Regions from separate parts of the Janthinobacterium sp. C22 genome, predicted to be linked through region 3. Evidence: predicted binding sites of a transcription regulator. Region 3 holds the regulator's gene; each other region holds the start of a gene.
The links. The regulator LexA, encoded in region 3, represses DNA repair genes until DNA is damaged. The targets are predictions, from matches to a motif close to ACTGTATNNNNATACAGT.

Region 1 (7,842 bases), 2.1 Mb from region 3:
ATCAAGGCATGGACATCGCTCAACCGGCGCCAGAAAACTGACAACACTCACTATGACTAGCTGTTACTTGCCGTCAAGGCGGTGCGTCTCGCGGAAAGCCATTTCGATCGCGGCCTTCAGTTCGGGGCTATGGCCGGGCAAATACGATGGCCAGGGCACGAAAGGCGTCGAGGACATGACGCCAAGCGAAATCGAAACGGGGCAGCGGTAGTCCGCTCCAGTGCTGGTCAGGCGCACCAGTACCATCTGCTCACACTGAACGTCTTTCACGCCGAGCGCGTCGGCAGCAGCCTTTCCGGAGCTGTTAGGATCGCTGAAAAATGTCATGTGGTCAACCGCTGTGCCGGCCATGTATCCCCCCAAGACCACAAACACCAGACTCAAGCCGGAGCTCCATCCTGATTTTGTTTTATCGCCGCCACTGCGATAAATCGAGTAAAACTGCCATCCGAAGGCGAACATGCTGAGAAGGCCGAATACAAGCGCGGCCATCGGTACCCAGTTACGCGCATCACCTGGCACGCCTCGGCTGTTAAGCGGAGAAAGGTAGACTGCGTCCAGAAAGGCCAGCATAAAACTGAAGAGGGCGAGCACGTGGAAGATGGGCTGGCGGCCGCTCATGAGCGTTCGGAACATCGCGATAATGTGGGCCCATCCAAGTAACGTAAGGGCGAATAGAAATGGCATGGTGGATTGATTGAGTATTGTGTCAAATCGCCGAGGGCAGTTGCGACTACGGCACCCCTCTCATGCTTTGGACCGTTTCTCCTTACGGAGGCGCTGCAACGCCGATTTGAAGCCCGTCATCGACAAGTCGAAACCCTGGTCATTCAGGGTCAGCAACACTTTTTCCAGAGTGACGCCTGATTGCAGCGTGGCCTCAACCACAGGGAGGATTTCACGCAGGCGCGCAGTATTCGACTTGCCTTCATTCGTTCTGCTCAATTCGGTTAATGCATCCACAATGTTTTGCGGTTGTGTAGGGTCCATCCAATTTCTCCTACTGATAGTTGCTATCAGGCTCGTTACCGCCGCAGCCTAAGCCGTCCCTTCCGGATACCGCGCCGCTGTCATCGCTCATGCGGCATCCAGCGTGGCCGTGGGTGAAATCGGCCTGTCGCACAGTCGCTGCGGCGGGGACAAGGCCGACCGGAGCGAGGCTAAGTCCACCGGCAACATGTTCACCGGACTGAGTGTATGGTCGTGAAACACAGTCGATACCATGCCGTCCAGTCCGGTCCGGCCGTTCCTGACTGAGGGTGGCTCCCGACTTAGCGCCATCGCGCCGCTCACTGCAACTGTTAACTACCTCGGCGCCAGGTGGCCATACAACTCGTGTGTCGGCGCCGTCGATGGCCATCTTCTCCACGTCGTTTTTGAAGCGCTTGAATTTTTTCAGCATCTCGTTGCCCAGCGGCACACCGTTGTGGGTATGCTCCAGCAGTTCCAACAGTTGATCCCTCGTAGCATCGAGGGTCTCGATGCGACTTGAACGGAGACGCTTCGCGACTTCGTGCACTGGACACGTGCCGACCCAGTACATGCGGTAGTGCTCGACAATGTCAAGGGCGTTGAGCACTTCACGCACCTGGCGGCGAGCCTTACGCGACAATGTACGTCGGTCGTGCGCCCGGTAAGCCATGTACGCAACGCCGGCAGCCGCTGCGATACTACAGGCCCCAAGGGCCAGGCCGCTCCGGTGGTTGCCCACCCACTCGATCAGCTGCGAGAACGGGCTGGGGCGAATGTCCTCTTGTTGAGCCAGTCGACCAAATATCAATCCGATAAACCCCCTCCCGAATACTGTTGACAACACTATCGGTACCGCGGCAAATAAGTTTTCGTCACTCGAACGGCCGGTCATAACGCGAAAAAACATGACACACATGTGCCCCAGGCCGACCAAGCATATGACGATGCTCAAGACGTCCAATATCTGCCATATCGCCGAACCAACCCCACCCATAGCGGATACAGCTAGCGGCTGGGCGATCACGGGATCCGTCACCAGCAGGAGCAGTGACAGGTATGAACGCCTACTCATGTTTATCTCCGACAATCTGCCCTGAGGAAGCCGGCTCTATCGTCAACAGGCCCAACTTGGCGGCCTTGGCGGCGACGGAATCGCGGCGGCGAATATCTGCAAGATGCCGTTCAGGATGGACGGCCGCGCGCGCACTCGCCATGTCGCTCAGGGCAGCAGCTGTCGCCTCCTGACGATCGACCTTGCGATCGAGCGCCTCGAAATCTACGCCGGGGTTCTGGCCGACATTGCCGATGGTGCGCGCCGCATTGGTTTTGGCCTTGGCAACCTTGCTGCGCGCTTCAAGCAGGGTGGCGGCCGTATCGCGCTGTTGCTTCTGCATGCGCAGCTCGGCAAGCTGTTGGTTCAGCACGGTGAGCGACGGTGCCAGGTCGTTGGCGTTCTTCTCATACGCCTGCGCGCGCTCCTCCGCCAGCACCTGGTTATTGATCGCACCCAGAGCCTCCTCGCGGCGGCCGTCGTTGGCCGCCGTGCGGGCAACTTCGTCCCACTTGTTTGCGTCCTTCAAGGCGGTTTGATGGTCCTTTCTCATCAGGCGCAATTCGGCATCGACGGCAGCTATGCTGTCCTCCGCCTTGCCGATCTGTTGCTCCAGTTCGCGCACGCCCTGACGCGCCATGCGTCCGACATCACTATTGTTATCGACGACATCATGCAGCACGCCGGTCAGTTGTATCCAGATTTTTTTCAGCAATCCAAACATGTCGATTCCCCCTAATAACGAGCATCTGTACTTCGCTATAGTTGCATCCAATGTGCATCCATAGCGAATCCATCGTGCATCCCACTATCTGCAAAGTCAATCCTCAATCCTGTAAAAACAATGCTCTTTGCGATGGATCAAGGCTCACTTTCTCGTGAGAAATCTAAGGACGTGAAACCGTAGCGGAAGGGAGATGAAAATGAGGGTGGAGCTTGCGACGCAGGCATGGCACGGTTGGCATCCGTGCGCCCAGATAGGGGATGGACCAGGCATGGAACGATGGTGAGCCTTTGAAAAGTAGTTTTATTGAGTATTTTCCTCAAACTGGGCACTGATTTCGAAACATACCTGCGGCAAATTCTCCGACCAGGCCAACAGCCAGGAGGTTGGCCTTGGCGACACTTACCGACTTTAGGAACGCTCCAAATATCCGGCCACTCATCTTGGGCTCAAACCCAGTTCTGTTATCCGCCCAGAACGATTTTCCGATTCAAAATTCGGGCTTTGGCCCTATAGGCGCATAACCACCAGAACTGCATTGATAGTCCCACCCACAGTGCTCAGAACAAACCAAAATGGTCAGGTTGTGTTCTCGAACATTCTTGTAGCGCGCCGCACCACACCGAGGGCACTTGCAGCTCGAACTGAAGTTTGCGCAGCAACAAATATGAAATGATGCTTCCCTATTTACTCTCTTGCACCATCGCAACTATTAGTTTCAATTCAAGAAATTCATGGACCTTGCAGTTTTTGACGTTCTCAGCCTATACTGTGTTTATGTACAGTAGTTTGAGACTAATCAATAACCTCGCTCGCCAGTCGCCATGCTTTCACCGCCCCTTCAACGCACCAGCACCACCGCATTGGCCAATAGCGCCCTGCTGCGTGACGTCTGGCGGGCAAGTGAACTGAGTCGAGGAACAAGCAGCACCGTCACTACCGGTCACAGCGCCTTGGATCGCGAGCTTCCGGGCAACGGTTGGCCGCAATCGACCTTCACGGAGTTGCTAGTTCAGCAAGCTGGTATCGGGGAAATGCACTTGTTACGGCCAGTGCTGGCGCAATTGTCGCAACAACGTCGGATCGCCCTGGTGCAGCCGCCGTACTTGCCCAACTCCGCCGCCTGCAAGTTCATGGACCTGAGCTGCGCGAACCTGCTCTGGATACGCGCCCCCAGCACCGCCGATGCGCTCTGGTCCACGGAGCAGATCCTGCGCAATGGCAGCTGCGGTGCGGTATTGCTGTGGCAGACGAATATCCGCGACGAAGCACTGCGGCGCCTCAATCTGGCGGCACAGACCACCGAGACGTTCTTCTGGCTGGTCCGGCCGATGAGCGCAGCGGCAGATGCGTCACCAGCGCCGTTGCGCCTGGCATTGCGCCCTGCCGCCGGTGGCATTTCCACTCACATTGTTAAACGGCGTGGCCCACATCATGAGGCGCCACTCTTTATCCCGCTGGCTGACATGCCGGCCCGTCAACGATTTTTGGACGATCAAAATGCGGTTCTGGTTCAGCGTACACCTCCCACTGTTGCCTCTCGAATGCCTCAGGCCGCGCTGGTGTGAGCCGGGGCCGTATGCGGTGGTCGACAAGGGCCGCATTATCACGGTCTCGCAACAAGCCTATGCCGAAGGCGTGCGTATCGGCATGCGCCCTGGCGGCGTGGCGGCTGTCTCGCCAGATACCGCCATCCTGGAGCGCAGCCTTGAGCGTGAACAGATCGCCAGCAATGCCATCGCGCTCGCCCTCCTCCAGTTCACCCCGGAAGTGACGCATGCCGGCGACTTCAGCCTGCTGCTCGACGTGACCGCCAGCTTGCGCCTATTTAACGGACGCGCCGCCATCAGCCGGCGCATTCGCGCTGCCCTGCAAGCGCTTGGGGTGACTTCACAACTCGGCACGGCGCCGACGGCCATGGGGGCCTGGCTGCTGTCGCGCTGGCAGCCCGCCAAACGCCAGATCATTCTGCGGCGCACCGTGCACATGCGCTCACTCGAGCGCCAGCTCGATCGCATGCCCTGCGCGTATCTGCCCGGCACGGCAAATCACCTGGAGTGGCTCACCGACATTGGTGCTGATCGTCTGGCGGCGCTACGGCGCCTGCCCCGCCCTGGCATTCAACGCAGGATGAACAAGCAAGTGCTCGATGAGCTCGACCGTGCCTATGGGCTCGCTCCTGAACTGTTTGCATGGATCGCCATCCCCGAGACCTTCTCTGCGCGCATCGAAACCTTTGACCGGATCGAACACGCTGATGCCCTGCTGGACGGCGCCACTGGCCTGCTGCAGCAATTTGTCGGCTGGCTGGTCGCGCGCCAGCAGGCGGTGAGCGTTTTTGTTCTGCTGCTGGAGCATGAGCGCGGCAAGACTGCGATCCCGCCCACGCCGATCGAGATCGGATTGGCGGAGCCGACCTGGCGCGATGAACACCTGATACGGCTGCTGAAAGAGCGCCTGGCGCGCACGGAACTGGTAGCCCCGGTCATCGCCCTGCGCCTGGAGGCGCGCCTGCTCACCGCAATGGCACCGCCGACACAAGACCTGTTTCCCGAGCCGGGCGGCAGTCCCGCCGATTATAAACGTCTGCTGGAATTACTCAGTGCCCGTCTTGGCAGCGACAACGTCCTCTCGCCTGTCGAACATCACGACCATCGGCCGGAGGAAAGCAATGCCTGGGCTGCCGCCACCGAAAAGCGCAAGGCGGTCAACGCCGAGGATGAGGCGTTTGAGCGCCCGTTCTGGCTGCTACCTAAACCCATCCCGCTGCTGCTGCGCGGCGAACGTCCCTTCTATGGTTCCCCACTAAAAATGCTCAAGGGGCCGGAACGCATTGAGGCCGGCTGGTGGAACGATCAAATCGCGGCCCGCGACTATTACATCGCGCAAGGAAGCGATGCCACCTGCTACTGGATCTACCTGGAGCGGATAGTCGACGGCCGCTGGTACCTGCACGGCATGTTCGGCTGATCATGGACAAACTGCCAGTTTCCACGCTGCCCGACTATGCCGAGCTGCAGTGCATGAGCCATTACTCCTTCCTGCACGGCGCCTCTCCGCCCGATCAATTGGTGGCGCGCGCGGCCCAGCTGGGCTACCAGGCCATCGCCGTGGCCGACGAGTGCTCCCTGGCAGGCGTGGTCAAGGCGCATGTGGCCGCGCGGGAGTGGAACATCCACCTGATCATTGGCAGCCAGATGAGAGTGACCCCGGAAGACGGCACGCCAGCTTTTATCGTACTGATCCTGGCCATGGACCGCGACGGCTACGGCAACCTGAGCGAGCTCATTACCGCTGCGCGCACACGCGCCGACAAGGGGAGTTACCTGGTGTGGCCGCGCGACATCGCCAACCCCACCGTGCCTCTCGCTCACTTAAAAGGGCTGCCGGGCTGCCAGCTCATCCTGTGCCCCAAATATAACGCCCCCTATGAAGAGATCGAGCGGCAAGCCGAATGGCTGGTGCGCAGCGCACCGGGCCGCGCGCGCGTCGCTTTGACGTTACACCACCGCGCACAGGATGACCGGCACCGCGCCATGGTCGAAGCCATCGGCGCCGAGTTCAGCCTGCCGGTGGTGGCCACGGGCGATGTTGTCATGCACCTGCGCTCGATGAAAATCATCCAGGACACCATGACTGCGATTCGTCTGAATACGCCGGTGGCGCAATGCGGCTATCAGCTGGCTTCGAATGCCGAAGCGCATCTGCGTTCGCGTTTACGGCTGGGTAACCTGTATCCGCGCGACGCCCTCGATGAAACCCTGCGCGTGGCCCAGCGCTGCACCTTCTCGCTTGATGAACTGCGCTATGAATATCCAGGCGAGATCGTGCCCGAGGGGCAGACCCCCGCCAACTACCTGCGCGAACAAGCCTATATTGGGGCGCACTGGCGCTACCCGCACGCCATTCCAGACAACGTGCAGGCACAGCTCGAGTATGAGCTGGATTTGATCGGCGACATGCAGTACGAACCGTATTTTTTGACGGTATTTGACATCGTGCGCTTTGCCCGCTCGCAAAAATCCTCTGCCAGGGGCGCGGATCGGCGGCGAATTCGGCTGTGTGCTACTGCCTCGGCATCACCGAAGTCGATCCCTCGCGCGGCACCCTGCTCTTCGAGCGCTTTATCTCACGCGAGCGCGATGAACCGCCCGACATCGACGTGGACTTCGAACACCAGCGGCGCGAGGAGGTGATTCAATACATCTATCGCAAGTACGGCCGCATGCGAGCAGCCCTGACTGCCGTCGTCATTTCCTACCGCCCGCGCAGTGTCCTGCGCGATGTAGGGCGCGCGCTGGGCGTGGATCTATCGGTGGTCGACAAGGTGGCCAAGGCCTCGCATAGCTGGGGCGGGCGGGCTGACCTGCAGCAGCGTCTTACCACCTGCGGACTCGATCCGCACTCCCCGATCGCCGAAAAATGGGCAGCAATTGCCGAGCGCCTGATGCGTTTTCCACGTCATCTTTCCCAGCATCCGGGCGGCTTCGTCATTTCGCGCGGCCCCCTCTCCCGCCTGGTACCGATTGAAAACGCCGCCATGCCCGAGCGCACCGTGATTCAATGGGATAAAGATGACATCGATGAACTGGGCCTTTTAAAAATCGACATTCTGGCGCTGGGCATGCTGTCGTGTATTGCCCGCGCCCTGGCCTTGATCTCGGAGCAGCGTGGCGAGCGTTTTGAACTGGGCGATATTCCCCATGAGGATACTGCCACGTACCAGATGATCTCTAAAGCGGACACCGTCGGCGTGTTTCAGATCGAATCGCGGGCGCAGATGTCGATGCTGCCGCGCATGCAGCCGCGCGAGTTCTATGACCTCGTCATCGAGGTGGCGATCATCCGGCCAGGGCCCATCCAAGGCGGCATGATCAATCCGTACCTGCGCCGGCGCCAGGGTCTGGAAGCAGTGACCTATCCAAGCCCGGAGATCGAGGCGGTGCTGCGGCGCACGCTCGGGGTGCCGATCTTCCAGGAGCAGGTCATGTCGATCGCCATGACGGCGGCGGGATTTACGGCAGGTGAAGCCGACCGCCTGCGCCGCGCCATGGCCGCCTGGAAAAGAAAAGGTGGCCTGGAACAGTTCGAAGAT
Region 2 (7,842 bases), 1.5 Mb from region 3:
CAGCCTGGGTATCGGCGGCGACTATCGCACCTATATCTATGAGCAATCGCCAGGCGCCACCGGCGATGACATCTACAGTTTCAACACCAAGGCCGCCTACGACATGAGCCGCGACACCTACGGCGCGTTCGTCGAGTTGCTGGCACCGCTGACCAAGTCGTTCGAAATGACCGTCGGCGGCCGTCACGATACCGTCAAGGCAATCGATGACAAGCTGTCGAACAAAACCATCGGCAAAAAAGACAGCGCCAATACCTACAAGGTATCGGCACGCTGGCAGCCGGTACAGACCGTACTGATCCGCGGTTCCTACGGTACGGGCTTCAAGGCGCCAAGCATGCTGGAGATCGCTCAGCCACTGGTCAACGCCAGCTTTACCGCCAAGAAATTTGACTGCCCATACCCAGGTAACGCACTGTGCCGCGCGGAAGCCACGCAATACAACGCCGTATCGCAAGGCAATCCAGATCTGCAATCGGAAAAATCGAAGCAGTTCACCCTGGGCTTCCGTGTCGAGCCTAGCTCGGCCTTCTCGTTCGGCGCCGACCTGTGGGATGTGAAACTGCGCAATGCCGTATCGGAAATCACCGAAGAGCAGGCATTTGCCGATCCGGTCAAGTATGCAACAAGCTTCACGACCTACCAGGAGCCATCGACCGGCGATACCTACTACGCGTTCAAGAAACTGTCGGTCAACGTCGGCAAGAAGGAATACCGTGGTATCGACTGGGATCTGTCGGCCAACCACAAGTTTGACTTCGGCAAGCTGACCGCCCAACTGAGCGGCACGCACATGTTGCACGCCAACTACACCAAGGCAGGCAGCGATAACGTGTTCACCAGCAACATGAACTTCTTCGGCGACACCAACGAAGTCACGTTCCGCAACCTGATGAAGCTGACGACGACCCTGGATACGGGCCGCCTGAGCAACACGGTCACGGTCAACTACCGTAACGGCTACACCGACGCAGCCGCTACCGTGTACAACCTCGCTACTCAGAAAGAAGAGAAAAACTTCCGCCTGCAAGTACCGTCGTACACCACGTTCGACTGGCAAGCACGTTTCGCCTTTGACAAGCAAACCACGATACGCGCAGGTATCAAAAACCTGTTCGACCGTGCACCGCCGCTGTCGCTGCGCGCGTCGTCGGGCCACCAGGTCGGCTTCGACCCACGCTACGCCGATCCAATGATGCGTTCGTTCTACATCACCGGCAACTACAAGTTCTAATTTGACGTTGTGAATTAGCTTGTCTGGAAAGCGCCTTGCACTTCACCGTGCAAGGCGCTTTTTTTATGCGCCCGCATATTGCACAGACGAAAAAAGGAGCCGAAGCTCCTTTTCCATACCGATATAACTGCTTTTATGCAGTCGCTTCGCCGCCCAGCGCTTCGACCACGTCGGCCATCAGCTTGGAGAGCTCGCCCGTCATCAGCATCACGTCGCCGTCGAAACGCTCTTCGTCGTTCTTCGTGCTCGATTCCGTTTCCTTGATCACGTCCAGCGGCTTGACGCTCTTGATCGCCAGCGACTCCGTCAGCACGAACGAGATCTTGTCGTTCCACGTCATGGCCAGGCGCGTGCACTGCTTGCCGGCCGCGATGTGGCGGCGCACGTCGTCCGCTTCCAGCGTGTGGCGCACATAGCGCACGGTGGCCTTGCTCTCGCCCGTGGCGCGCAATTCCGTGTCCATGTCGACCGTGAAGCCGGCCGGCGCGTCGTCGGCCTGCAGCCATTCCGTCATCACCGCTACGGGTGAGCGCTGCACGCGCAGGCTTTCCAGCGGCAGTTTATCGACGGCTTTCAGCAGCAGCTTGATGACTTCATCGGCCTTCGCCGGGCTGGCGGCATCGACCACCAGCCAGCCGTTGACGGGGTCGATCCACGTCCAGACGTTGCTGCGGATGCTGAAGGCGCGCGGCAGCAGCTCGTCGGCCACGCGTTCCTTCAATTCCTTCATGGCCTTTTTACCAGGCGCAAAGCCTTGCGCTTCTTCCATCTCGGCGGCACGGGCCTTGGCCACCTGGTTGATGACGGTCGCTGGCAGCAATTTCTTTTCCGTGCCCAGCAGGATCAGCATTTGCTTGTTGACCACGTGGACCAGGCCGCCGTTCGGGCGCGGCGTATCCCAGCCCTGGCGCATCAGATCCATGCTGGTCGCCGGCGTAAATTTGTTCGAGGACAAGGCCTCTTCCAGTTGTTCTGGCGTGTAAGCCCACGGTGCGGGCAGGCGGTAAATCTGAAGATTCTTGAACCACATAGTTTTTGTCTTCCGTTTGTTTCAGTAGTGCCAGGGGAACGCCATTCTACACTTTCGACGTGAAAATGCCGTCAAAAGCGCCGTCTGGCGCGGTATGTATCTTGTAGGAAACGCCGCTACAGGGCGGGAAACAGCTCCGCCTGGGCTGGTGCCTGCCGCGTCACGACGGCCGGATCGGACAAGGTCGAGATGCGCACGCCCAGCAGGCGGATTTTCTTGTCAAATGGCACGCGCCGCAAACAGTCGCGGCTGGCGCGCAGGATGGCGGCGGCGTCCGCCGTGGCGCTGGGCAGGGTGATGTCGCGCGTCACCGTGCTGAAATCCTCGAAGCGCAGCTTGATGCCCACCGTGCGCCCCGCCAGCGACTGCTTGTCGAGGTCGCCCGCCACGCGCGTGCACAGGCTTTCCAGCTTTTCCGACAGGGTGGCGCGGTCGCGCACCACCTGCAAGTCGCGCTCGAACGTCGTTTCGCGGCTGACGGACTTGGTTTCCCGGCTCGTCTGCACGGGCCGCTCGTCGATGCCCAGCGCCGCCTGGCGCAGCCAGCCCGTGTACAGGTCGCCGAACTGCGTGCGCAGCATGGCCATGTCGGCCCGCGCCAGCTCGCCGATGGTGACAATGCCCAAGGCTTCCAGCTTGGCCGTCGCCTTCGGGCCGATGCCATTGATCTTTTTCGCCGGCAAGGGCCACACGCGCGTTTCAATATCCTCGGGCGACAAAATGGTCAGACCGTCGGGTTTTTCCAGGTCGGAACAGATTTTCGCCAGCAATTTGTTCGGCGCCAGGCCGATCGAGCACGACAGGCCCGTCGCCTCGAACACGGCCGCCTTCAGGCGCGCCGCCATGGCCGGTGCCTGCTCGCCATGTTCCGTCAGGTCGACATAGATTTCATCGATGCCCACGTTCTGGATGATGGGACACAACTGCGCCACGGCTTGTTTGAAGCGGGCCGAATAGTCGCGGTAAGCCTCGAAATCGGCGGGCAGCAGGATGCTGTCGGGCGCCAGTTTCGCCGCCTTCATGATGCCCATGGCGGAAAACACGCCGAACGCGCGCGCCGCATAGGTCGAGGTGGTGACGACGCCGCGCCCCACATAGTCGCGCATGCGCGCGAATTGCCGCGTGCCGTCTTCCTGCAGCACGGGCTGCTGCAGCCGGCCGCCGCCGATCACCACCGGCTCGCCGCGCAATTCGGGATATTTCAGCAATTCCACGGACGCGAAGAAGGCGTCCATGTCCAGGTGGGCTATCCAGCGGCGGGCGGCAGGCGGCTCGGGAAGTGGGGAGGCAGATGTGGTCAAGGGCACCTCGCGGCGGAATGCAGTTAAATACTGTTGTTATATACAGTATCGCTGGAAATGCCCGTGGATGCAAGCGCCGCGCCGTGTTGACTGAAATCATGATTGGCTTTTCTATTTAGCAAGAATAGAATTGCTGCACAACAACGAACCGAAGGAGTTGCCTTGTCCACCGCACATCACGCCTTGCGCCGCATTGCCGCCTGCTCATCCATCCTGCCGGCCCTGCTGCTGTCCACGCTGGCGCCATCCGCGCTGGCCGCCGACGCCACCACCACCGCTGCCACTCTGTCCGCGCCCATCGCCGCCAAGACGGCCTGGCAGGAAACACGCCACGGCACCGTCGTCACGGACGACTACCGCTGGCTGCAAAAAAGACCGATCCTGCCGTGATCGACTACCTGAATGCGGAAAACGCCTATACGGCCGCCGTCACGGCCCCGATCCAGCCGCTGGCTGACAAGGTGTATGCCGAAGTCAAGGGACGCATGCAGGAAGTGGACCTGTCCGTGCCTGCGCGCCAGGGCAACTTTTACTATTACACGCGCGTGGAAGCGGGCAAGCAATATCCGATTCACTGCCGCCGCCCCGTCGGCGCCGGCGGCGCCTACGATGCGCAGGCGTTTGAAGAAATCCTGCTGGACCAGAATCAATTGGCCGAAGGCCACAAATTCTTTGCCGTGCGCGCGTTTGCCATCAGCCCGAATGAACAATTGCTGGCCTATACCACCGACACGACGGGTTTCCGCCAGTACGAGCTGCATGTCAAGGATTTGAAGACGGGCAAATTGCTCACGGACAGCATGCCGCGCGTGACGTCCGTGGCCTGGGCGGCGGACAATGCCACCCTGATGCTGGCGCAGGAAGACGCCACCACCAAGCGCTCGGACCGCGTGTTCCGCCTGGCCCTGGGCGGCGCGCCGCAACAGGTCTACCACGAGCCGGTGGAACAGTTCGCCATCCATGTGGACCGCACGCACGACAGGCAGTTCTTCGTGCTCACTTCGGGCAGCACGGATACGAGCGAAGTGCTGCTGCTGCCAACGAGCAAGCCGCAAGGCAGTTTCCAGAGCGTGCTGAAACGCGAGAAGGGCCACCGCTACGGCGTCGAGCACCGCGACGGCCAGCTGTACATTCTCACCAACAAGGATGCGAAGAATTTCCGCGTCGTCAGCGCGCCCCTGTCTGCGCCGCAGCCGAAGAACTGGAAGCCCGTCGTGCCGCACAACAAGGATGCCGTGATCCAGTCCATCGACGTCTTCCAGGGCTATCTGGTGGTGATGGAAAAGGCGCGTGCCTTGAACCGCGCGCGCATCTTTGATTTTGCGCAAAAGAACTGGAAGACGGTGCAGTTCGACGACCCCGTCTACCTGGCCACGGCCGTCGGCACGCCGGAGTTTTCGGCCACGCAATTTCGCATGTCGTACCAGTCGCCTGTCACGCCGCCCACCATCATCGATGTCAGCATGAAGGATGGCCAGCGCACGGTACTGAAGCAGCAGGAAATCGTCGGCGGCTTTGACGGCAGCCGCTACACCACGCAGCGCCTGTGGGTGAAAGCGCGCGATGGCGTGCAAGTGCCGCTGTGGGTCGTCTACAAGAAGGGCGTCAAGCTCGACGGTTCCGCGCCGCTGCTGCTGTACTCGTACGGTTCGTATGGCATCTCGACGGAAGCCACTTTTTCCATCAGCCGCATCAGCCTGCTGGAGCGGGGCGTCATCTATGCGCAAGCGCATATCCGCGGCGGCACCGACATGGGCGAAGCGTGGCATGAAGACGGCATGCTGATGAAGAAGAAAAACACCTTCCATGACTTCATCGACAGCGCCGACTACCTGGTGCGCGAAAAATGGACGAGCCCGAACCACCTGATCATCCAGGGCGGCAGCGCCGGCGGCTTGCTGATGGGCGCCGTCGTCAACATGCGCCCCGAACTGTTCCACGCCGTGCACGCGGCCGTGCCCTTCGTCGACGTGATGAACACCATGATGGACGCCAGCCTGCCGCTGACCACGGGAGAGTACCTGGAATGGGGCGACCCGAACCAGAAGGCGGCCTACGACTACATGCTCAGCTACTCGCCCTACGACAACATTGCCCGCAAGAATTACCCGGCCATGCTGGTGACGACGGGCCTGAACGACAGCCAGGTCATGTACTGGGAACCGGCCAAGTATGTGGCCAAGCTGCGCGCCTATAAAACGGACGGCAATCCCCTGCTGCTGAAAACGAATATGGGCGCCGGCCACGGCGGCGCGTCGGGCCGCTATAACGCCATTGCCGAAAACGCCTTCAATATGGCGTGGATGCTGTCGCAGTGGAATATCACAGAATAATGTGAAAAAGCGCTTGCAGAAGGATTTTAGCCATCCTATAATAGCGCCTCTTCCAGACGTGGTGACAAACGTCGGGATGGTTTTCTGAGACAAGCAACGGGTGCTTAGCTCAGTTGGTAGAGCGGCGCCCTTACAAGGCGTAGGTCGGGAGTTCGAGCCTCTCAGCACCCACCAAATCAGAAAACTGTCCAGTGCTTCATGGATCAGCAACACAGATCATACGAGCTTGGAGTGGTAGTTCAGTTGGTTAGAATACCGGCCTGTCACGTCGGGGGTCGCGGGTTCGAGTCCCGTCCGCTCCGCCAATAAAAGAAAAGCCCTTTGGTTCCTGGAACCGAAGGGCTTTTCCCATTTCAGCAGCAGAAATCACGCCAGTACTCCCTTCCTTGAACATTTTTGCGCTTTTCAGCAAAAAAACTGCCATTCCCCCTCAAGAATAGTTGCACAAGCACGAAAGCGCCCCCTATAATAGTGCCTCTTCCAGACGTGGTGACAAACGTCGGGATAGTTTTCTGGGTATGCGGGTGCTTAGCTCAGTTGGTAGAGCGGCGCCCTTACAAGGCGTAGGTCGGGAGTTCGAGCCTCTCAGCACCCACCACCAATACAGAAAATTATCCAGTGCTTCATGGATCAGCAACACAGATCATACGAGCTTGGAGTGGTAGTTCAGTTGGTTAGAATACCGGCCTGTCACGTCGGGGGTCGCGGGTTCGAGTCCCGTCCGCTCCGCCAATAAAAGAAAAGCCCTTTGGTTCCTGGAACCGAAGGGCTTTTCCCATTCTGGAACAGCAAATGCACTAGAATCAGCGCTACCCTGACTCAGTCCACGCCTTGATGCGCCTGCCCCGCAGCTTTTCCCCCTACCTCGCCCTGCGCTTGCGCCTGGCCCATCATGCTTTGCTGCAATTTGCCGCCAGCCTGGCCAGTTCCATGGAGATTCTCGTGTTCCTGGCCGGTCCCGTCCTGCTGGGCTTGCTCAGCGTCATCGCCCTGCCCGGCTTTCTCGCCGTGACGCACGCCTGGCCCACGGCGCTGGCCATCCTGGGTGCGCAGGCGTTGCTCACTTGCCTGCCCGCCTGGCTGCTGCGCAAGCGATTGCTGCCGGCGCATACCGCCGCCTGGCTGCGCCAGCTGCCCTTGCCGCCGCGCCTGCGCTGGCAAGCCGATGTGGCCGTGGCCGGCCTGCTGATGCTGCCGCTGGGCCTCGCGTACGCCGTCTCGGCCAGCATCTGGCTGCTGCAGTCGCCGCCCTGGCTGCGCCCGGTCGTCGCGCCCGGCATAGCCGCCACCCTCGCCGCCTGGCTGCTGGCCTGGCTGCTGACGACGCTCATCATGGCACAGCGCCTGCGCGCGCCGCACCCCGCCCAAAGGGCGCGGGCGCCCACGATGAGCACCTATGTGCCGCAGCCCCCGTTGGCGCAGCGTCTTCCTGTGGCGCCAGCTGTTCTGGCTGCCGTTCTGGCGCAATGAAAATGTGATTGGCCTGCAGCAAAGCGTGCTGCTGGCTACGGCCGGCGCCAGCATGCTGGCCTGGCTGCTGCGCGCGCCCCTCGTGCCCGCGCCGCTGCTCGGTTTACTGGCCAGCGCCAGCCTGGTCATTGTGACGGACCGCGGCGACAAGGCCGTGCGCGAGCAGATCGCCGTGCTGCGCCCCGTGCTGAACGCCTGGCCCCTGGCCAGCACGGCCCTGACGCGCCGGGCTTGCGCGGCCAGCCTGCTGCCAGCGTTTGCCGTGCTGCTGGCCGCCGGCGTCTTGCTGTACGCCACCGATCCCGCCGCCTTGCAGCAGCGCGCGACCAGGGTGTATGCCATCACCGCCAGCGTCGCCCTGCTGGCCATCGTCGGCCTGCCCCGCCTGACGGCACGCGGGCGTGTCGCCCTCGTCGTCCTGTCCATCCTTGCCTTGAGCGCCATCGGAAGCGAATTATGGAATTGAATGCCTGT
Region 3 (7,842 bases):
GTGGTGCTGTTCATCGGCGTGCGCATTTTGATGGGATTGCTGTCCATGACGGTCGACGCCCTCGTCAAGGTGACGGGCCTGAGCCTGGCCGACCGCACCCTGGGCAGCCTGTTCGGCGTGGCGCGGGGCCTTGTGATCGTGCTGACCGCCGTCATCTTGTGTGGCATGACGTCCATACCGCAGCAGCCATTCTGGAAAAACGCGCAGCTCAGCCCGCTCGCGGAGCAGGGCGCGCGCGCCATCAAGCCTTATCTGCCTGCCGCTTACGCGCAGCATGTGAAATTTTGAATTTTTTTAAAATCAGTAGCACAGTTTAGGAGCACACCATGTGTGGCATCGTCGGCGTCGTTTCCCATCAACCTGTCAATCAATTGCTCTATGATGCATTGTTGCTCCTGCAACATCGCGGTCAGGATGCGGCAGGGATTGCGACCAATCACAGCAGTATGTTTTCCATGCACAAGGCCAACGGCCTCGTACGTGACGTCTTCCGTACGCGCAACATGCGTTCGCTGCAAGGCAATTCGGGCATCGGTCATTGCCGCTATCCGACGGCCGGTTCGTCGAGCGAAGAGGAAGCGCAGCCGTTCTATGTGAATGCGCCGTTCGGCATCACCCTGGCGCACAACGGCAACCTGACCAACTGGGAACAGTTGAAGCTGGAAATGTTCAAGAACGACCGCCGCCACATCAATACCGATTCCGATTCGGAAGTGCTGCTCAACGTGCTGGCGCATGAAATCCAGGAAGCGACGACGGGCCTGAACCTGGACCCGGAAGCCATCTTCAAGGCCGTTACCGTACTGAACCGCCGCGTCAAGGGCGGCTACGCCGCCGTCGCGCAAATCGCCGGCGTGGGCTTGCTGGCCTTCCGCGACCCGCACGGCATCCGCCCGCTGTGCCTGGGCATCAATGAAACGGAGCAGGGACCCGAATACCTGATCGCTTCCGAATCCGTGGCCCTGGAAGGCATGGGCTTCCGCTTCGTGCGCGACATCGGTCCCGGCGAAGCCGTCTTTATCGACGCCGACAAGCAATTGCATAGCGCCCAGTGCGCCGACAACGCCAGCCTGAACCCATGCGTGTTCGAGTTCGTCTACCTGGCCCGTCCCGATTCCGTCATCGACGGCGCCTCCGTATACGCCACGCGCCTGAAAATGGGCGAATACCTGGCCGAGAAGATCCGCACCGAACTGCCCGGCGTGCATATCGACGTGGTCATGCCGATTCCCGATTCCTCGCGTCCGGCCGCCATCCAGCTGGCCATGGCGCTGAACATCGAGTACCGCGAAGGTTTCATCAAGAACCGCTACATCGGCCGTACCTTCATCATGCCGGGCCAGGCGGCGCGCAAGAAATCCGTGCGCCAGAAGCTCAACGCGATCCCGTCCGAGTTCAAGGATAAAGTCGTGTTGCTGGTCGACGATTCCATCGTGCGCGGCACCACCAGCCGTGAAATCGTGCAGATGGCGCGTGAAGCGGGCGCGACGAAAGTCATCTTCGCCTCGGCCGCGCCGCCGGTCATCTACCCGAACGTGTACGGCATCGACATGCCGACGCGCGACGAGCTGATCGCCTACGGCCGCACGACGGAAGAAGTGTGCCGCGAAATCACGGCCGATTACCTGGTCTACCAGGATATCGGCGCCCTGAAGCAGGCGATCGCCGACGTCAACCCGGCCCTGGTCAACTTCGAGGCTTCGTGTTTCGACGGCGTCTACGTGACGGGCGACGTGTCGCAGGAATACCTGGACCGCCTGGAATATGCGCGCCACCATCCGAAGGCGGCGGCGCCCGAAGATACGCCGCGTTCCCAGCTGAACCTGAACCTGGCCACGACAGAAGCGTAATTATCTTGCCCGGCTAGCGCCGGGCTTTTTTGCTCCGCGATCATGAACGATAAAAAAAACTACGGCTTTACCACCACCATCCTGCATAACGACCGCCGCAAGGGCATCGAGCACGGCTCCCTGCACAAGCCCGTGCACACTTCCGTCGCGTTCGGCTATGGCGATGCGCGCCAGCTCGCTTCCGTGTTCCAGGGCAAGGAGCCGGGCTTCCGCTATGGCCGCCAGGGCAACCCGACCGTGTCCGCGCTGGAAGACAAGGTCAACCAGATGGAAGATGGCGTGGCCACCCTGTGCTTCGCCACCGGCATGGGCGCCATCGGCGCCGTGGTGCAGTCGCTGCTGCGCGCGGGCGACCATGTGGTGTCGTCGGCCTTTTTGTTTGGCAACACCAACAGCCTGTGGCAAACGGTGACGGGGCAGGGCATCGATGTATCGTTCGTCGACGCCACCGAGGTGGCCAACGTGGCGGCCGCCATCACGCCGGCCACGCGCATCGTGTTCGTGGAAACCATCGCCAATCCGCGCACGCAGATCGCCGACCTGGCAAAGATCGGCGAGTTGTGCCGCGAGAAGGGCATCTTGTACATCGTCGACAACACCATGACGACGCCGTATCTGTTCCGCCCGAAAGCCGTGGGCGCGGGCCTGGTGGTCAATGCCTTGACGAAATCCATCGGCGGCCACGGCAATGCCCTGGGCGGCAGCTTGACGGACACGGGCGTGTTCGACTGGACGCAGTATCCGAACATCTTTGAGAACTACAAGAAGGCGGCGCCGGCGCAATGGGGTATCGCGCAAATCCGCGCCAAGGCCTTGCGCGACTTCGGCGCCTCGCTGGGGCCGGAAGCGGCGCACCATATCGCCGTCGGCGCGGAAACCATGGCCTTGCGCATGGACCGCACCTGCTCGAACGCCCTGGCCCTGGCCACCATGCTGGCCGCCGATCCGCGCGTGGCGGCCGTGCATTACCCGGGTCTGGCGTCGCACCCGCAGCATGCGCTGGCGAGCGACCTGTTCCGCAGCTATGGCTCCCTGTTCAGCTTTGAACTCAAGGATGGCATCGACTGCTTCGATTTCCTCAATCGTTTGAATTTGGCCATTCCCGCGAGCAACCTCGGCGACACGCGCACCCTGGTCATTCCCGTCGCCCACACGATCTTCTATGAGATGGGTGCCGAGCGGCGTGCCAGCATGGGTATCGCCGAATCGCTGATCCGCGTCTCCGTCGGCATCGAGGACGAGGTGGATCTGCTCGAGGATTTCCGCCAGGCACTCGATGTATAAGTCGCCGGATAAATGAAAAGGGCCGCAACAGTCATGCTGTTGCGGCCCTTTTTCGTGCAGTCGTTTAATGCCAGCTGCGCATGAGTCCGACGGCCAGCCCTTCCAGGGCGAATTCATCTTCCGGCGATACGGTGATGACCTTGAAGTCGGGATTTTCCGGGAACAGTTCGATCACGGAACCCGTCTTCTTGTAGCGCTTGACGGTGACTTCGTCGCCGATGCGGGCGACGACGATCTGGCCGTTCTTGGCGCTGTCGACCTTCTTGACGGCCAGTAAATCGCCATCCATGATGCCGGCGTCGCGCATGGACCAGCCGCGCACCTTCAGCAGGAAGTCGGGCTTGGCCGAAAACAGGGCCGGGTCCACGTTGTAGCTCGCTTCCAGGTTTTCCTGTGCCAGGATGGGCGAGCCTGCCGCCACGCGGCCGATCAGGGGCAGCGACATCAGCAGCGCTGCCGGCACTTTCGATGGCAGGGCTTCAGCGGCCGCGCCGATCAGGCGGATGCCGCGCGAGGTGCCGGGCGAAATCTCGATGGCGCCCTTGCGGGCCAGGGCCTGCAAATGCTCTTCGGCCGCGTTGGCCGATTTGAAACCCAGTTCATTGGCGATTTCGGCACGGGTGGGAGGAAAGCCCGTGTTTTCAATCGCGTCCTTGATCAGGTTCAGGATTTGTTCTTGTCGTGCTGTCAGCTTGATCATGAGCGGTGGGTGCATACTGAAATGCTGTCTATATGAACAGACTGTATTTTTGTACAGTATCGCCCACTATGCAAGGGGATTTGCGTGTTTTCGGCGAATTTCGCAAGAAATACTTGTCCATGGGCGGAAAGCGCGTTTGCGCGCGGTCTTTTCGGGCGCTGGCGCAAGCAATGATTGAAACGTTTGCAAAAGGCGGTTATAATCTTCGGCTGACCTTCCCACACCCGTCTTGACGCCGGGGTGGGCGATTATCAATCCGACCTGAAGGAGTTTGCATGCGTCATTATGAAATAGTCTTTATCGTCCATCCGGACCAAAGCGAGCAAGTGCCCGCGATGATCGAACGCTACAAAGCCAGCGTAACCACCCGCGGCGGTTCGGTTCACCGCGTGGAAGATTGGGGCCGCCGTCAAATGGCTTACTCGATCCAAAAGCTGCCTAAAGCACACTACATCTGCCTGAACATCGAATGCGACAACGAGACCCTGGTCGAGTTGGAAACAGCATTCAAATTCAATGATGCCGTGTTGCGTCACCTGACCGTTAAAATGAAGAAAGCTGAAACAGCTCCTTCGCCGATGATGAAATCGGTACAACGCGAAGACGCGGCCAAAAGCCACCGCACCGAAGCACCAGCAGCCGCTCCAGCCGCAGCCGCTTAATTTTTGACCAGGATCGTGCGCTGAACCAGCTACAAGTCACCGCCATCATTGCCGAGCGCGAAATATTGCGCTATACCCCGGCAGGGCTGCCGATTGTGAATGCAGTATTGCAACACAGTTCGCAGCAGATGGAAGCAGGGATTGCCCGTTTGACCGAGTTTGATGTTGCCGCGCTAGCCGCTGGCGAAATTTCAGGCCGGTTCAGCCAGGCAAGCTTGGGCGGGGTGTATCAGTTCACGGGTTTCCTGGCCAGGAAGAGCCGCAACAGCAAGAGTTTGGTGTTTCACATCATTGATTTTAGTGCAGTCATTCCCGACTAGCGCATTTTAGATACAGGAGCCTGACATGGCATTCGGTAAAAAGTTCGACAAAAATAAGCTCAAGCTTAAAGAAAAACGCAAACAGCAAAACCCTTTGTTCAAACGTAAGAAGTTCTGCCGCTTCACGGCAGCTCACGTTGAGCAAGTCGACTACAAAGACGTCGACACGCTGAAAGACTTCGTCCAGGAAAACGGCAAGATCATGCCAGCACGCCTGACCGGTACCAAAGCGCACTACCAGCGCCAAGTCGACACCGCAATCAAGCGCGCTCGCTTCCTCGCGCTGCTGCCATACACCGATCTGCACCACGCTTAATCGGTCAGATATTCCTGGAGAAGAACTATGCAAATCATTCTGTTAGAAAAAGTTGTAAACGTCGGTAACCTCGGCGAAGTCGTCAAAGTCAAAGACGGTTACGCACGTAACTTCCTGATCCCGCAACGCCTGGCACGTCGTGCTACGGCAACCGCTGTGGCTGAATTCGAAGTCAAGCGCGCCGAACTGGAAAAAGCTGCTGCCGCCAAACTGGCCGCATCGCAAGCCCAGGGCGAAAAACTGAGCGGCCTGACCGTTCAAGTTGCTCAAAAAGCTGGCGTCGATGGCCGTCTGTTCGGTTCCGTCACCAACTTCGACATCGCTGAAGCGCTGACCAAGCAAGGTTTTGCTGTTGAAAAAGCACAAATCCGCATGCCTACCGGCCCGCTGAAGATCGTTGGCGAGCACAACGTTTCGGTTGCTCTGCACACCGACGTGGTCGTGGAAGTGGTGATCGCTGTCGTTCCAGACGCGAACGCGTAATCGTCTGCGGGCCTGGCCCGCAAGCGCTGCCGCACTATGAAAAGCCGGGTTCGCCCGGCTTTTTTGTGGCCTTTTTTCGCTCATTTTCAGCCCTTTATTTTTGCCGGCACGCCGAAGCGGGTATAATTCGCGCCATGAACGCCCCCTCTGATCCGCAACTGGATTCCCTCCGTATTCCGCCGCATTCGATCGAAGCAGAACAATCCGTCATCGGTGGTCTGCTGCGCGACAATGCCGCCTATGACCGCATCGCCGACTTCATGCATGCGGAGGATTTCTATCGCTATGACCATCGCATCATCTTCGAGCAAATCGTCAAGATGGTTAACGCTTCCAAGCCAGCCGATGTCATTACTGTTTTTGAAACCCTGACCCAGCTCGGCAAGGCCGAGGACGTGGGCGGACTCGCTTACCTGAACGCCATGGCGCAGAACACGCCATCGGCCGCGAACATCCGGCGCTACGCCGAGATCGTGCGCGACCGCGGCGTGCTGCGTAAACTCATCACCGTCGCCGACGATATCTCCGGCACGGCCTTCAGCCCGCAAGGCAAGGAAGTCAAGCAGATGCTTGACGAGGCCGAATCGAAGATTTTCGCCATCGCCGAAGAAGGCGCGCGCGGCGCCCAGGGCTGGACCGCCATCCAGCCCCTGCTGACGCAGGTGGTCGAGCGCATCGACGAGCTGTACAGCCGCGACAACCAGAGTGAAATCACGGGCGTGCCCACCGGTTTCATCGACCTCGACCGCATGACCTCGGGTCTGCAGCCGGGCGACCTGGTGATCGTGGCGGGCCGTCCGTCGATGGGCAAGACGGCGTTTTCCGTCAACATCGGCGAGAACGTGGCCATCGACAGCGGCTTGCCCGTGGCCGTGTTCTCGATGGAGATGGGCGGCGCCCAGCTGGCCATGCGTATGCTCGGCTCCGTCGGACAGCTGGACCAGCACCGCCTGCGCACGGGCCGCCTGAACGACGAGGACTGGCCGCGCCTGACGAATGCGATCCAGAAGATGAACGACGCGCAGTTGTACATCGATGAAACGCCGGCGCTCAACTCGATCGAATTGCGCGCCCGCTCGCGCCGCCTGTCGCGCCAGTGCGGCAAGCTGGGCCTGATCATCGTCGACTACTTGCAGCTGATGTCGGCCAATACCCCGGGCGACAACCGCGCCACGGAGATTTCCGAGATTTCGCGGGGCTTGAAAGGCCTGGCGAAGGAACTCGGTTGTCCCGTGATCGCGCTGTCCCAGCTGAACCGCTCGCTGGAACAACGTCCCAATAAACGTCCTGTCATGTCCGACTTGCGCGAATCGGGCGCTATCGAGCAGGATGCCGACGTGATCCTGTTCATTTACCGCGACGAGGTGTATAACCCCGACTCGCCGGACAAGGGAACGGCCGAAATCATCATCGGTAAACAGCGTAACGGCCCAATCGGCAGCATCCGCCTCACCTTCATGGGGCAGTACACCAAATTTGGCAATTACAGTGGTGGCCTGGCGCTTTACCAAGGCGACTAAGACTCAGCAGCACTGGCAATTCCATTGGCCGCCCCCTCATACGGGGCGGCTTTCTGTAGTAAATAACACGACTCAATGCTTAACGGAGAATGACATGTTTGGACGCTTGATGCCCACTGAGGGCAAGTTTTTTGAATTGTTTAACCAGCACGCGGAACTGTGCGTCAAGGGCGCGAAAGAGATGCTCGGCCTGATGACCAATTTCGACGACCTGGAAAACCGCGTGCATGCGATCGAAAGCATCGAGAAACAGGCGGACAAGGTCACCTACGCCACCGTGGAAATGCTGCACAAGACCTTCATCACGCCGATCGACCGCGATGACATCCATCAGCTGATCACGCGCCAGGACGACATCCTCGACCTGCTGGAAGATGCGGCGCAAACCGTCTCGCTGTACGACCTGAAGGCCGTCACGCCGGAAGCCAAGCGCCTGGCCGAACTGGTGCTGGCCTGTACCGAGAAAGTGCGCGACGCCGTCGCCATGCTGCACAACATGGACAACTCGCGCAAGATCGTCGCCATCTGCGAAGAGATCGACCGCCTGGAATCGGACGCCGACCACGTGATGCGCGCCGCGATGTCCAAGCTGTTCCGCGACGAGCCGGACGTGCGCAACCTGATCAAGCTGAAAGCGATCTACGAAATTCTGGAAACCGTGACCGACCGTTGCGAAGATGTGTCCAATATTATCGAAGGCATCATCG

Region 1: imuA (translesion DNA synthesis-associated protein ImuA) is a predicted target of LexA. The motif match lies at 3,516-3,533, and genes of this name have one in related genera.
Region 2: dinB (DNA polymerase IV) is a predicted target of LexA. The motif match lies at 3,595-3,612, and genes of this name have one in related genera.

Annotation. Positions count from the first base shown of each region.
Region 1 covers NZ_CP193659.1:4,451,463-4,459,304, forward strand. The annotation lists gene ACRHIG_RS20785 (hypothetical protein) at 64-687, opposite strand; gene ACRHIG_RS20790 (hypothetical protein) at 748-990, opposite strand; gene ACRHIG_RS20795 (hypothetical protein) at 1,001-1,924, opposite strand; gene ACRHIG_RS20800 (PspA/IM30 family protein) at 2,037-2,747, opposite strand; gene imuA (translesion DNA synthesis-associated protein ImuA) at 3,572-4,315, shown strand; gene ACRHIG_RS20810 (Y-family DNA polymerase) at 4,332-5,717, shown strand; partial or broken gene ACRHIG_RS20815 (error-prone DNA polymerase) at 5,720-7,842, shown strand, end outside.
Region 2 covers NZ_CP193659.1:919,963-927,804, reverse strand. The annotation lists gene ACRHIG_RS04170 (TonB-dependent receptor) at 1-1,234, shown strand, start outside; gene ACRHIG_RS04165 (recombination-associated protein RdgC) at 1,368-2,264, opposite strand; gene dinB (DNA polymerase IV) at 2,381-3,565, opposite strand; gene ACRHIG_RS04155 (hypothetical protein) at 3,728-3,955, shown strand; gene ACRHIG_RS04150 (S9 family peptidase) at 3,952-5,898, shown strand; tRNA gene ACRHIG_RS04145 (tRNA-Val) at 5,997-6,072, shown strand; tRNA gene ACRHIG_RS04140 (tRNA-Asp) at 6,127-6,203, shown strand; tRNA gene ACRHIG_RS04135 (tRNA-Val) at 6,421-6,496, shown strand; tRNA gene ACRHIG_RS04130 (tRNA-Asp) at 6,554-6,630, shown strand; gene ACRHIG_RS04125 (hypothetical protein) at 6,730-7,368, shown strand; gene ACRHIG_RS04120 (hypothetical protein) at 7,295-7,834, shown strand; gene ACRHIG_RS04115 (ABC transporter ATP-binding protein) at 7,825-7,842, shown strand, end outside.
Region 3 covers NZ_CP193659.1:2,373,916-2,381,757, forward strand. The annotation lists gene ACRHIG_RS10965 (CvpA family protein) at 1-288, shown strand, start outside; gene purF (amidophosphoribosyltransferase) at 327-1,850, shown strand; gene ACRHIG_RS10975 (cystathionine gamma-synthase family protein) at 1,893-3,134, shown strand; gene lexA (transcriptional repressor LexA) at 3,199-3,834, opposite strand; gene rpsF (30S ribosomal protein S6) at 4,110-4,496, shown strand; gene priB (primosomal replication protein N) at 4,517-4,816, shown strand; gene rpsR (30S ribosomal protein S18) at 4,842-5,132, shown strand; gene rplI (50S ribosomal protein L9) at 5,160-5,615, shown strand; gene ACRHIG_RS11005 (replicative DNA helicase) at 5,750-7,135, shown strand; gene ACRHIG_RS11010 (DUF47 domain-containing protein) at 7,230-7,842, shown strand, end outside.